3 regions of the Psychrobacillus sp. FSL K6-2365 genome follow, and region 2 is predicted to be linked to each of the others. Evidence: riboswitches for the same ligand, from Rfam matches in the RefSeq annotation. Region 2 holds a riboswitch; each other region holds the start of a gene.

Region 1 (4,291 bases), 470 kb from region 2:
GTAGCTTTAGATAAATTACGTGCGAACGGTCATATTTTTGAAGAAGACGGAGCAACTTGGTTCCGTTCTACTACATTTGGAGACGACAAGGACCGTGTACTTATCAAAAGTGATGGCTCTTTCACATATTTATTGCCCGATATTGCATACCACGAAGATAAATTAGTTCGTGGATTCGATCAATTGATCAATATATGGGGAGCAGACCATCACGGTTATATACCACGTATGAAAGCAGCAATTGAGGCGCTTGGGTATGAGCGTGAAAAACTTGAAGTATCAATTATACAAATGGTTCAACTATATAAAGACGGCGAAAAAATGAAAATGAGTAAACGTACTGGGAAAGCTGTTACAATGCGTGAGCTTGTGGAAGAAGTAGGTCTTGACGCAGTACGTTATTTCTTCGGTATGCGATCAGGCGATTCACATATGGACTTCGACTTAGACTTAGCTGTTTCTCAATCTAATGAAAACCCAGTGTTCTACGCTCAATATGCACATGCACGTATTTGTTCAATTTTACGATCAGCAGAAACGCAAGGCATGAAAGTGTCGACTGATTCACTTGAATTATTGCAAAGTGAAAAAGAATTAGATCTACTGAAGAAAATTGGTGACTTCCCACAAATAGTTGCAGATGCTGCAAAACTTCGTGCACCTCACCGAATTGCAATTTATATCCAAGAATTAGCTACGACATTCCATAGCTTCTATAATGCGGATAAAGTACTGAATGCGGATAACGTGACGCAATCAGAAGCTCGCCTTGCACTTGTAACAGCAGCACGTCAAACAATCTCAAATGCATTGCGCCTACTTGGTGTATCTGCACCTGAACAAATGTAATCCTAAACCCTCGACCTTGTTCGAGGGTTTTTCTAATTTTATGTAGTATACGATCATCAAGAATTTGGGGAAATAATCCTAACCGCAAGTAAATGCATCTCAAGAGCAAGTAAACATAACCCGTTCGCAAGTATTTCTATCTAGAACATAAGTAAGGGTACAGTGACACCAAGTAAACGACAAACGAAAGCAAGTAAACGTTAATTCCTCTCTTATATCAGAGCAATCTCCAAATTCTCAAGTTGAAAAATTGGAATTAACTTCCTAACCGCAAGTAAATGCATCTCAAGAGCAAGTATGCCTAGCCTATTCACAAGTATTTCTATCCTGAACGCAAGTAAAGGTCCAGTGACAACAAGAAAACAACAAAACAGAGCAAGTAAACGTTAATTCCTCTCTTATATCAGAGCAATCTCCAAAATATTAAGTTGGAAATTGGAATTAACTTCCTAACCGCAAGTAAATGCCTCTCAAGAGCAAGTAAACATAACCCGTTCGCAAGTATTTCTATCCTGAACGCAAGTAAAGGACCGGTGACAGCAAGTAAACGACAAACGAGAGCAAGTAAAAGTTAATTCCTCTCCTATATCAGAGCAATCTCCAAAATATCAAGTTGAAAAATTGGAATTAACTTCCTGAACGCAAGTAAATGCATCTCGAGAGCAAGTAAACATTACCCGTTCGCAAGTATTTCTATCTAGAACATAAGTAAGGGTACAGTGACACCAAGTAAACGACAAACGAAAGCAAGTAAACGTTAATTCCTCTCCTATATCAGAGCAATCTCCAAAATATCAAGTTGAAAAATTGGAATTAACTTCCTAACCGCAAGTAAATGCATCTCAAGAGCAAGTATGCCTAGCCTATTCACAAGTATTTCTATCCTGAACGCAAGTAAAGGACCGGTGACACCAAGTAAACGACAAACGAGAGCAAGTAAACGTTAATTCCTCTCTTATATCAGAGCAATCTCCAAATTATTAAGTTGAAAGGTTGGAATTAACTTCCTAACCGCAAGTAAATGCCTCTCAAGAGCAAGTAAGGATAACCCGTTCGCAAGTATTTCTATCCTGAACGCAAGTAAAGGTCCAGTGACAACAAGAAAACAACAAAACAGAGCAAGTAAACGTTAATTCCTCTCCTATATCAGAGCAATCTCCAAAATATCAAGTTGAAAAATTGGAATTAACTTCCTAACCGCAAGTAAATGCCTCTCAAGAGCAAGTATTCATAACCCGTTCGCAAGTATTTCTATCCTGAACGCAAGTAAAGGTCCAGTAACACCAAGAAAACAACAAACGAGAGCAAGTAAATGCAAGTTCATCCCTTACACAATAGCGGGGAGCAACTGTATGAGAGATATCCCCAGCCCAGCTATACGAAAGGGAATCTATACTTCACGAGAATGATATATATACGAAAGAGAATACACGCTTTACGAGAGCAATCTCTCAATATACAAGAGAGCTCAACTCCATCCCAAAGGTCGAACCACTCTATCCTCAAAGTTGAAGTCGACAGTCATAAAAAATAAGGTATAATGAAGACAAAGCAACATCAATAAATAAATGCATAGAGGTGCTCTAGTTACGGATTGCTAGAGTTAAAAGGGAAGCTGGTTAAAGTCCAGCACGGTCCCGCCACTGTAAGTGATGCAACACATCATAAGTCAGAAAACCTGCCTATATGCTTTACGCCCGTTACCTACGAGGATAGGTTTGGTGTAGGTCTGGCTCATTGTGTTTTCGTGCAGATTTATACCTATCTATCTCTCATCAATAGGATGGGAGATTTTTTATTGGCTTAAATAGGAGGAATGTAAAATGAAGAAATTATGGCAGTTATGGATGACATCCGCTTTAGCAGTTCTATTGCTAGTAGGATGCGGACAAGAAGAAGTTAAACCTGAAGAAAATACAGGAAGTACGCAACAAGAAACAGTAGTAGATGAAACAACTTTCCCAATTACAATGACCGATGCAGTCGGTACTGAAATTACATTAGAGGAAGCACCAAAAACAATCGTTTCTATGCAACCAAGTAATACAGAAATTTTATTTGCACTTGGATTAAATGATGAAATTGTTGGAGTTAATGATTACGATAACTACCCAGAAGAAGCGCTTGAAAAAGAGAAAATCGGTGGTATGGAATTCAACGTGGAAAAGATCTTAGCGATGAATCCGGATATTGTATTTGCTCATGAATCTGCCTTGGGTGTAGGTGAAGCTGGATTTCAACAAATTCGCGACGCTGGAGTAAAAGTATACGTAGTGAAAAATGCAACGGACTTCAATGAAACATATACAACAATTGAGGAAATTGGTCGTGCTACTGGTAAATCTGAGGAAGCACAACAAATTGTAGAAGATATGAAAGCAAAAGTAGCAGAAGTTAAAGAGAAAGTAGCAAAAGTAGAAACGAAGAAAACTGTATTCGTTGAAACTTCAGATGTTCCGGAAATTTATACACCTGGTAAAGAAACGTTCATGCAAGAAATCTTAGATATGGTGAATGCTGAGAATATTGCAGCGGATCAAGAAGGCTGGTTTAAAATAGAACCAGAAGAAATTGTTAACCGTAATCCGGACGTAATTATTGTAATGTATAGCTATGTAGAAGGAATTGTGGATAGCGTGAAAGCTCGTGACGGGTTCGATTCTATTACAGCAGTGAAAAACAATGAAGTTATACAAGTAGATGAAAACCTAACAAGTCGTACAGGTCCACGTCTTGCAGAGGGATTAGAAGAAGTAGCGAAAGCAATTTATCCAGAGGCTTTTAGTGAGTAAAGCCTTGATCGGCTACATCTTGTCCATAATAGCTCTTTTTGTAGCAATTTGGCTAGGTGTATCGGTCGGATCCGTAAAGGTACCGATCAGCACATTATGGGATACGGGAGCAGATGCAATCGCGACCAATATCGTTTGGAAAATTCGCATGCCACGTGTGGTGCTTGCAGGACTAGTAGGTGCATCACTAGCCATTGCAGGTGCTGCATTTCAAGGGTTATTAAAAAATCCGCTTGCCGATCCTTATACGTTAGGAGTGTCGTCCGGTGCCTCAGTTGGCGCCGTGGCTACGCTCTTTTTCGGTATTTCGGTGCCGTTTCTAGGAATATTCACATTGCCTGTTTTCAGTATGATTGGGGCTCTAGTTACGATGCTACTTGTTATTACATTTGCCAAGCTAGTCGATCGTTCGATGAAAATGGAAACAATTATTTTGACTGGAATTATTTTTAGTTCTTTTTTAGGTTCTGTAATTTCGTTAATGATTGCATTGACAGGAGAAGAATTGAGACAAATTATTGGATGGCTACTCGGAAGTGTATCAATGCGCGGATGGAGTTTTGTTCAAATGGCATTGCCGTTTGTAGTTATTGGCACGATTTTATTGTGGTTAAACAGAAGAGAGTTAAATGCAATGTTATTTGGAGAAG
Region 2 (4,291 bases):
ATTGCATAACGATTTTTTACGGGGCAGTTCCAAAAGTCGATATTTGCTCGATTTTTGGAACTACCCTTTTTATTGGTTGAAATCCCTATTTCTTAAATATTTACATGGGGATGGGCTATTTAGATTAATGATGGAGTTAGGACGAATAATATATGATTCGATTCATCACTTTTGTTCAAAAACCGGTGTTTAACATTTGGTGGAATGCGCACGACATCTCCTTCATTTAGAAAGTATTCGGTGCCTTCCAGTTCGACATACGCTTGTCCTTTCATCACGACAGCAATTTCTTCTTGGTTATAGTGTGAATAGTGACTTTCAGTAGTACTTGCGTGTGCATTTAAATCCATTAGTAAGAGTTCAATATGTGCTTTCATGAAATCTGGTGTTAACACATCATAGACAATATGGTCACTATTCTCACGATATACTTTCTTTCGATCATGTTTTCTCGAAATGAGCGAATCCGTATCAATTTCATTAATGAAGAGGGTAAAGAGTGGTACATTTAATGCCTTTGCAATTAGTTTTAGTACACTTAAAGATGGATTTGCTTGTCCTCTTTCTATTTGGCTAATAAGTGAAGTGCTAATCCCAGCATAATCAGCGAACTCACGAATTGTCATACCACTCTTTTTACGATAATTTAATACGGTTTGTCCGAGACGATGATCGTTCATAGTAAAACCCCTTTCTACAATAATGTATGTTTAACTCATTTTGTGCTGACATACTAAACATAGCGAAATAATACTTTTTTCAATTACATAAATATTTTATACTTACCCTTGTACATTATAATAAATTAATTTTATTATTGTAAATAATTATCTAGGAGGACCAGAATTGAAATCTCCTCATATTTCTTACGCACTCTTATTTTTTGGCGTATTCGCATTATCGTCTTCAGCTATCTTTGTGAAATTAGCAGATGCACCTGCTACAATTACAGCATTTTATCGAATGTTTTTTGCAACTGTAATACTTTTTCCATTTTTATTAGTTAATAAAAAGAACCGACAAGAATTACGTTTGTTATCAAAAAAACAATGGGGACTCGGATTATTATCAGGGGCGTTTCTAGCAGCACATTATGTATTGTGGTTTGAATCATTAAATTACACATCTGTTGCAAGCTCGACGGTTATTGTCACATTACAACCACTCTTTTCGATGATTGGCGGTTATTTTTTATTCAAGGAGCGTTTCAGTAAAGGGGCTATAATGGGCTTTCTTGTAGCGATTGCCGGAAGTATTGTCATTGGATGGCAGGATTTTCAAATTAGTGGACTAGCATTATTTGGCGATATACTTGCACTTATTGCGGCAGGCATCATAACAGCTTACTTTTTCATTGGTCAGCATGTACGTAAAAGGCTATCTCTTATCCCATATTCAGTTATTAGTTACGGGAGCAGTACATTGCTTTTAGGTGTTTTTGCTTTTTGTCAGCAAACACCCTTCTTTAATTACTCTGTACAAACATGGTGGTCCTTTATTGGATTGGCGTTTATTGCGACAATTTTAGGGCAAACAATTTTCAATTGGTTGTTGAAATGGCTAAGTACCTCCATTATTTCAATGAGTATATTAGGAGAGACAATTGGAACCTGTATACTCGCGTATTTCATTTTGATGAAGTCATTTCTTTACAACAAGGTATGGGTATCGTACTTATCTTAATCGGTCTAGCATTATTTTTACTACAGAATAGAAATAAAGAATAAATAATAGAGACTAATTGGCGGTACGAGAATAGATTAAATTAAAACACATATTAGAATAATACCTTTTAATTAATAAACGCTCAAAATCTATAAAACTGCATAACAAAAGAGCCTCTGAAAAACCTCTAGGTTCCCCTTTTCTTATTAACTTAATTTTAAGGAAGTATAAAGTGAAGTCAGAACTGTAAAGAATCTATTTGATACTTAAAACTCCTGAGAGGAAGGGTAGGTAGTTTAACAATGAGAAATATTATGATGGAGCTATATTATATTATTTTAGTCACTTGAAAATAGTGAAGAAATTTTATACATATGGGACTTTTTATAGATTTCTTGTTTAATAATATATTATCTATTGCTCCTATAAACACAATATGTTAGATTATATAAATGAACTAAACACAATATATAGTATGTTAACGATGAGAAGGTACCTTTATGGTTTAAAAGGGAATTCGGTAAAATGCCGAAGCTGTCCCCGCAACTGTAAGTGTGGACGACTGTTGGAATAGCCACTGCGAGCAATCGTGGGAAGGCCAACAGGAGAGTGAAACACGAGCCAGTAGACCTGCCTTTTCATCGGTAAGCAACACTTTCTTCGGGGGTTGAGAGGTGGGAGCGAAGGCCAATATCTCGAATGCTTGATATGTCTTGTTGTATCCTACACTTTTAATTTTGAGCGATGTCTCAGCCGAAGATGGCTGTGACATCGCTTTTTTGTGCTCTATTTCAAAGGGGAGTACCACATAAATGATTCAATTAAAAAATAGGAGGAATTCAAAATGACAATCATCTCAAACACTACTAAACAAGAAGTATTACATAATCTAATCAAAGAATTTGGGGAGGAAAAAATTGCTCCTCTTATAAAAACACATGAAAGATGGATGCAAAAGCACCCGGAAGGTACAATAGCTGCTTGGTCTAAGACAATGTCACTGGAAGCATTAAGTTTTCTAGATGAACAAGAAACTTATTGGACCTTTGTAGCAGCAAGAGTGCATTTAGCAGAGGTTTATGAACAAGTAGCTGAGAGAAGAAGCACAACTGCGGATGCAGTGTATACAAAATTTGCTAGTAATGTTCAACTGTTAAGTGAAAAAGGAATTTATGACAAACGTCTTAAACAAGCATACTCCCAGCAAGAATTAGAGCAGCTATCTGAAGTTCTCGTACAGGAAAGAGATTATTTATTTACTTATATCGGCCTCAAAACACTACTGGATCGGTATGTAGCGAAGGACTTTGATAAAACAATTGTAGAACTGCCTCAGGAACGTTGGCTTATTATTGCTATGACACTTATGAAAGACGAGCATGAAAATCGTTTAGAAAAAATAAAAGAATCATATTGGGCAATGAGTAATTTATATATGACAGTAGCAACACCAACACTTTCAAATGCCGGTAAACCTCATGGTCAGCTTTCTAGTTGTTTTATCGACACGGTAGACGATAGTCTTCAAGGTATCTACGATAGCAATACGGATGTAGCGACTCTTTCGAAATTTGGTGGCGGCATTGGTGTTTATATGGGTAAGGTGCGTAGCCGAGGGTCTTCCATTAGAGGTTTTGTTGGTGCTTCAAGCGGTGTACTTCCTTGGATTAAACAACTCAATAACACTGCAGTAAGTGTAGATCAGCTTGGCCAGCGTCAAGGTGCGGTGGCTGTTTATTTAGATGTTTGGCATAAAGATATTTTTACATTTTTAGATCTACGTTTAAATAACGGAGATGAACGCTTGAGAGCTCACGATATTTTTACTGGGGTGTGCTTGCCAGATTTATTTATGGAAAAAGTGGATGCTAGAGAGGAATGGCATTTATTTGACCCGCAAGAAGTTCGTCAGCTAAAGGGCTATTCGTTAGAAGATTTTTATGATGAAAAACGTGGAGATGGTTCCTTCCGCCAAAAATATGAGGAATGTGTAATCGATCATCGTTTGTCTCGAGAAACAGTTCCTGCTATCGATTTGATGAAGCGAATTATGCGCTCTCAGCTAGAGACAGGTGTTCCGTTTATGTTTTACCGCGATGAGGTCAATCGTAGCAATCCAAATAAACATGCCGGGATGATTTATAGTAGTAATCTTTGTACAGAAATTTTTCAAAATCAAAGCGCAACAACATTCGAGTCCATTCAAATAGAGGACGATATAATTGTCACTCGTCGTAAGCCAGGGGACTTTGTCGTATGTAATTTATCGTCTATAAATTTAGGACGAGCAGTTCCAGCGGATGTTTTGGAAAAGCTTATAAAAATTCAGGTTCGAATGCTTGATAACGTGATTGACCTAAACATGATTCCAGTTCCTCAAGCAGAACGGACGAATTCTAGATACAGAGGGATCGGTTTAGGAACGTTTGGATGGCATCATTTACTCGCACTTAAGAATATTCGCTGGGAATCAGATGAAGCTGTAGAGCTTGCAGATGCATTATACGAAAAAATTGCATACTTAACGATTAAAGCATCTGCGGAGCTTGCAGTAGAAAAAGGGGCATATCCATTATTTGAAGGATCGGATTGGCAAACGGGAGTCTATTTTGACAAGCGCGGGTAC
Region 3 (4,291 bases), 3.7 Mb from region 2:
CGATTCAACAAGCAATAAGTTACATGGAAGATCATTTACTAGAAGACTTATCAATAGAACAAATTGCTAAGGAAGCTAATTCTTCTGCTTTTCATTTCCAACGGACGTTTTCCATCTTAACGGATATGTCACTCGCAGACTATATTCGAAGAAGAAGACTCACTTTAGCTGCACAAGAACTGCTGAATACAGACAATAAAATTATCGATGTCTCCTACAAATTCGGCTACGACACTCCTGAATCTTTCACTAAAGCATTCCGTAAACAACACGGTATAACGCCTAGTGAAGCACGAAAAAATATAGGGAAAATAAATTCCTATAACCGCCTTGTTATTCAGGTAAATTTAAAAGGAGCTGAGCCAATGAAGTACAAAATTTTAGAAAAAGATAGCTTTCAAGCTGTCGGAGTGAAAAGAAGCTACAATTGTAAGAACGGAGAAAATACTCAAGGTATACCTTTGTTTTGGGATGATGTAAATGCGGACGGTACAGATGATTTGCTATTCCAATTAAACAACGGAGCAATTAAAGGTGTACTTGGTGTTTGCGTTGCAGACGAAGCATATCAAGAGAATAGCTTAATCGATTACTGGATTGCAGCAGATTATGTGGGCGAAGTACCAGAAAATTTATCAGCTATTACAATTCCGGCATCTAAGTGGGTTGTGTTCGAGGTACACGGTGCGATGCCAGATGCCATGCAAAATACATGGAAACAAATATATTCCGAGTGGTTTCCATCCAATCCATATGAGCCAGCAGGAACACCAGAATTAGAAGTATATTCTACTGACGACCCTACCAGCCCAAACTGTTATTCAGAAATTTGGATACCGATTAAATAATAACAAAGACCCGAGGAGCACAAATCCCTCGGGTTTCCATATAATATAGTTCTCATTTCCCAAAGTCATCTTGCCACAAATTTAAGACGAGTTTGGAATGTTATTTAAATAATTCTGGATACACTGTTTTAGCAACCAGTTCTACTGCTTCACCAATACGCGGCCCAGGTCTAGATATAACGTCGCCGTCTACTAAAAATACGGAGTCATTTTGTACAGCTGGGATCTTGTCCCAACCAGCACGAGATTTAATCTCGCCAGTTGCATCTTCTATATAATTTGAAGTTGTTAAAATAATTTCTGGATTTTTGGCAATAACATCTTCTTCTGATACACTAATCCATCCTTCTTGATCGCTAAACACATTGTCGACAGATGCTGCAGCTAAAATTTCTTGTTGGAACGTTTTACTTCCCGTTGTATAAATATCTGGCGATGGGCTAATCTCATAATATACTTTTTTTAATACGGCAGCAGTTTCCACTTTTTCTTGAACTTCTTGAATAGTAGTTTGAATTGAAGTAATAATTTCCTGCCCTTTTTCCTCAACTCCCATTACTGTAGCCAGCTGCTTAATATCTCCGTATACATCCTCAAAAGAAGTCGCAGACTCAATAACAAAAACTTTTAATCCAGCTTCCTCTAATAGTTGTAAAGCCTCTTCTTGACCGATTGTATAAGCGATTACTACGTCAGGGTTCAGTTCTGTAATTCGTTCCGCATTAAATGCAACTGAATCAGATACTCGTTCAATTTCAAGCGCTTCCGCTGGATATGTATCATATTCTGTTGCACCTACAATTTTATCCCCTACTCCTAACGCAAAAAGAATTTCTGTATTGCTTGGTTGAAGAGAAACAATCGTTTCGGGTACTTCTTCAAATGCAACCTCATTACCAGCATCATCTGTTACTGTGTATTCTTTTACTTCATCTACTACTTCCTCTTGTTTCTCTACAGTTGTTGTTTCTTCTGCAGAACAGCCAACAAGTAAGAACGAAAATAGCAGCACTGCTAACCAATTAAATACATGATTTTTCTTCATATTATTATTCCTCCATTTGCTTCTTTTTTCTCATTGGATACGACTTACTGACAAATTGAATTTCTTCCACAGCATGATGTTTATTAACATAAACAGCCATAGCAAACAACACGTTTGCCAATAACTGTGCATAGTCAAATAAAATCTCAGGTACTTCCCTTTCTAATGAAACTTTATGTAGAGCTCTAACTGACTTCTTTGCTTCACTTCTACAAACGTGTAATTCACAAGCAGCAGTTGTACCTTGTGGTAGTACAAATATATCTACTCTTCCTTTTACTTCCTCCACATAGAAGTCGTACATATCGCTTAGAAACTGTAAATCACCTTCTGTTATGGCAACCTTACCTCGAACGGACCCGTTTAAATGGTAAGCCATTGGCGCCAAATACATTAGATCCTCGTAAACCTTTGGTACATCCTTGGTCAAAGATGCCGCTAATCCAATTCGTGTAGTCAATGAATCCGTTCGAATTTCAAAATCTACAGTAGAAGGAGTCTCACGCATAAATGGATAACAAATATAGCGGATATCTTTTTTCATCTTTTTACCTCCTCTCCTCTCGTTTGCGAACTTTCCGACATACAATACTTAGTTAGTTAACAGCACAAAAAAACGCCACCCAAATTAGGGCGGCGTGATACCTATTTATCGAGAAAATAAAAAAGAAAAATAGAAACGTGCCGTACAATCCCTTAACTTCCGAAGAGTATCTATACGTTCAAGAAAAGGCTGGTCTCCTGGCTCATGCATCCATTTACTCTAAGAACCTTCCCATTGACTAATCAACAGTGGTATTTTTCTTATTTCATCAGCATTTACAGTTGCGGAAACAGCTTCGGATTTTAACCGAATTCCCAAATTAAGCTAACAAGTTAGCACCTTTTCCCTGCGAAAATTATTCACTTACCACCAGTGTACCATAGCTATCTCTCTAACTGTAACAACAATTTCACACATGAAAATTCCTCGTTTTTATGCTAATGTCAGTATATGAAAAAACTTATACCTCTTTTACTTTTACTTGTTGTTGTATTTTTGGCATCAGGACAAACAGCTGAACAGCAATCTATGCAGGAAGTTTTAAAGGCATGGCTACCTAACAAACCTTTAGAGTCTTTTCTTTCTATATTTCAAGTTCCATATTGGGGTATTCTCGTTTCGGTGGAAGAGCGTGGTTACTATGCATTTTTAGAATTTTTGATACGAAAAGGAACACATTTCGTTTATTTTGGAGTAATTGCTTTAGCCATCTATATTGCACTATCAAGAATTAAGTATCGAAAGGCCACCGTGGTCGTAATTACTATGTTTCTTGCCATCGCTGATGAATTTCGTCAATCTTTTACACGCGGTCGGACTGCTTCCCTTCAGGATGTCATATTGGATACATCCGGGGCAATTGTTGCTATATTGTTACTAACATTATATCAGTGGTACAAACAAAGAAAAAACGTTGCACAGTAAAGTCAACGTTTTTTCTTTATAAGTAAAACTAAACCAAACGACATAACCGCAACGAATGTGAGAATCAAATTAACGGGAAGAATAGGCTTGAATATAACTTTTTTATCAGTAATCTCATATACCCCAATTGGCTTAATGGAAAAAATACCTCCGCCTCCTTCTCCTTGTCCAATTGACACAGCCTGTTCTTCATCCAATTGCCCACCACTTCCTCCTCCCACAAAATAGTTTACTTTGGCAACAGGTAAAACCTGCTTATTCTCCATAACAATGGGCTCTCCGTAAACTAACGCAACATCCTTCTCACGAGAAAACTTTTCAAAAATAGAACGTACTGGTGCTTGAAACATCGGATATTTCAGTTCTGGTTTTTTAGTCATAATAATTCCACCCTCTATTCTAAAATAAGTGACATATGCTGTTCTTCGTAATAATTATCCCCTATCTTTAATGCCATCTCTTCTGTACCAAATACTTTAAAACCTAATTGAAGATACAGATTCTTGGCTGCCTTATTGCTTGATACGACAGATAGGTTTATCTTTTGAATTTCTTCACTTTCTTTGGAATGTTCAATTGCCATCTCCATTAACGCCTTGCCAATACCTTTTCCTCGGGCATTTGGACTAATATACATAGCGAAAATATTAGCTCTATGCCTCATCTTTAAAGTACTTTCTTGTAATAGAGTAACTACACCAATTAATGTATGTTGTTCGAAAGCTCCAAATGTATAATTTTCCTTTACTTTAAAATTATCTTTTACTCGTTCAATTGGATTGTCCCGTAGAATCGCTTCCTCATAGCTCGTGCCAAAAGCTTCTGGACTATTTTGCAATGCTTCTAGTCTTAACTCCCAATACGCACTCGCATCTTTACCTACTAATTGTCTAAACTCCATTCTTATACCTCCAGGAAATATTTATCATT

Evidence for each region. Region 2 has a riboswitch for cobalamin ahead of MKY29_RS01315 (ribonucleoside-diphosphate reductase subunit alpha). Riboswitches for the same ligand answer to the same signal wherever they lie in the genome.
Region 1: it holds a riboswitch for cobalamin, as region 2 does, so the genes downstream of both, MKY29_RS03755 (ABC transporter substrate-binding protein) here and MKY29_RS01315 (ribonucleoside-diphosphate reductase subunit alpha) in region 2, are expected to answer to the same signal.
Region 3: it holds a riboswitch for cobalamin, as region 2 does, so the genes downstream of both, MKY29_RS20065 (hypothetical protein) here and MKY29_RS01315 (ribonucleoside-diphosphate reductase subunit alpha) in region 2, are expected to answer to the same signal.

Annotation. Positions count from the first base shown of each region.
Region 1 covers NZ_JBBOOO010000001.1:727,635-731,925, forward strand. The annotation lists gene argS (arginine--tRNA ligase) at 1-849, shown strand, start outside; cobalamin riboswitch at 2,409-2,549, shown strand; gene MKY29_RS03755 (ABC transporter substrate-binding protein) at 2,673-3,641, shown strand; gene MKY29_RS03760 (FecCD family ABC transporter permease) at 3,646-4,291, shown strand, end outside.
Region 2 covers NZ_JBBOOO010000001.1:256,717-261,007, forward strand. The annotation lists partial or broken gene MKY29_RS01305 (helix-turn-helix domain-containing protein) at 120-741, opposite strand; partial or broken gene MKY29_RS01310 (DMT family transporter) at 847-1,727, shown strand; cobalamin riboswitch at 2,139-2,317, shown strand; gene MKY29_RS01315 (ribonucleoside-diphosphate reductase subunit alpha) at 2,510-4,291, shown strand, end outside.
Region 3 covers NZ_JBBOOO010000001.1:3,966,236-3,970,526, forward strand. The annotation lists gene MKY29_RS20055 (AraC family transcriptional regulator) at 1-848, shown strand, start outside; gene MKY29_RS20060 (ABC transporter substrate-binding protein) at 949-1,893, opposite strand; gene MKY29_RS20065 (hypothetical protein) at 1,898-2,437, opposite strand; cobalamin riboswitch at 2,608-2,795, opposite strand; gene MKY29_RS20070 (VanZ family protein) at 2,888-3,361, shown strand; gene MKY29_RS20075 (hypothetical protein) at 3,364-3,741, opposite strand; gene MKY29_RS20080 (GNAT family N-acetyltransferase) at 3,756-4,262, opposite strand; gene MKY29_RS20085 (aminoglycoside adenylyltransferase domain-containing protein) at 4,265-4,291, opposite strand, start outside.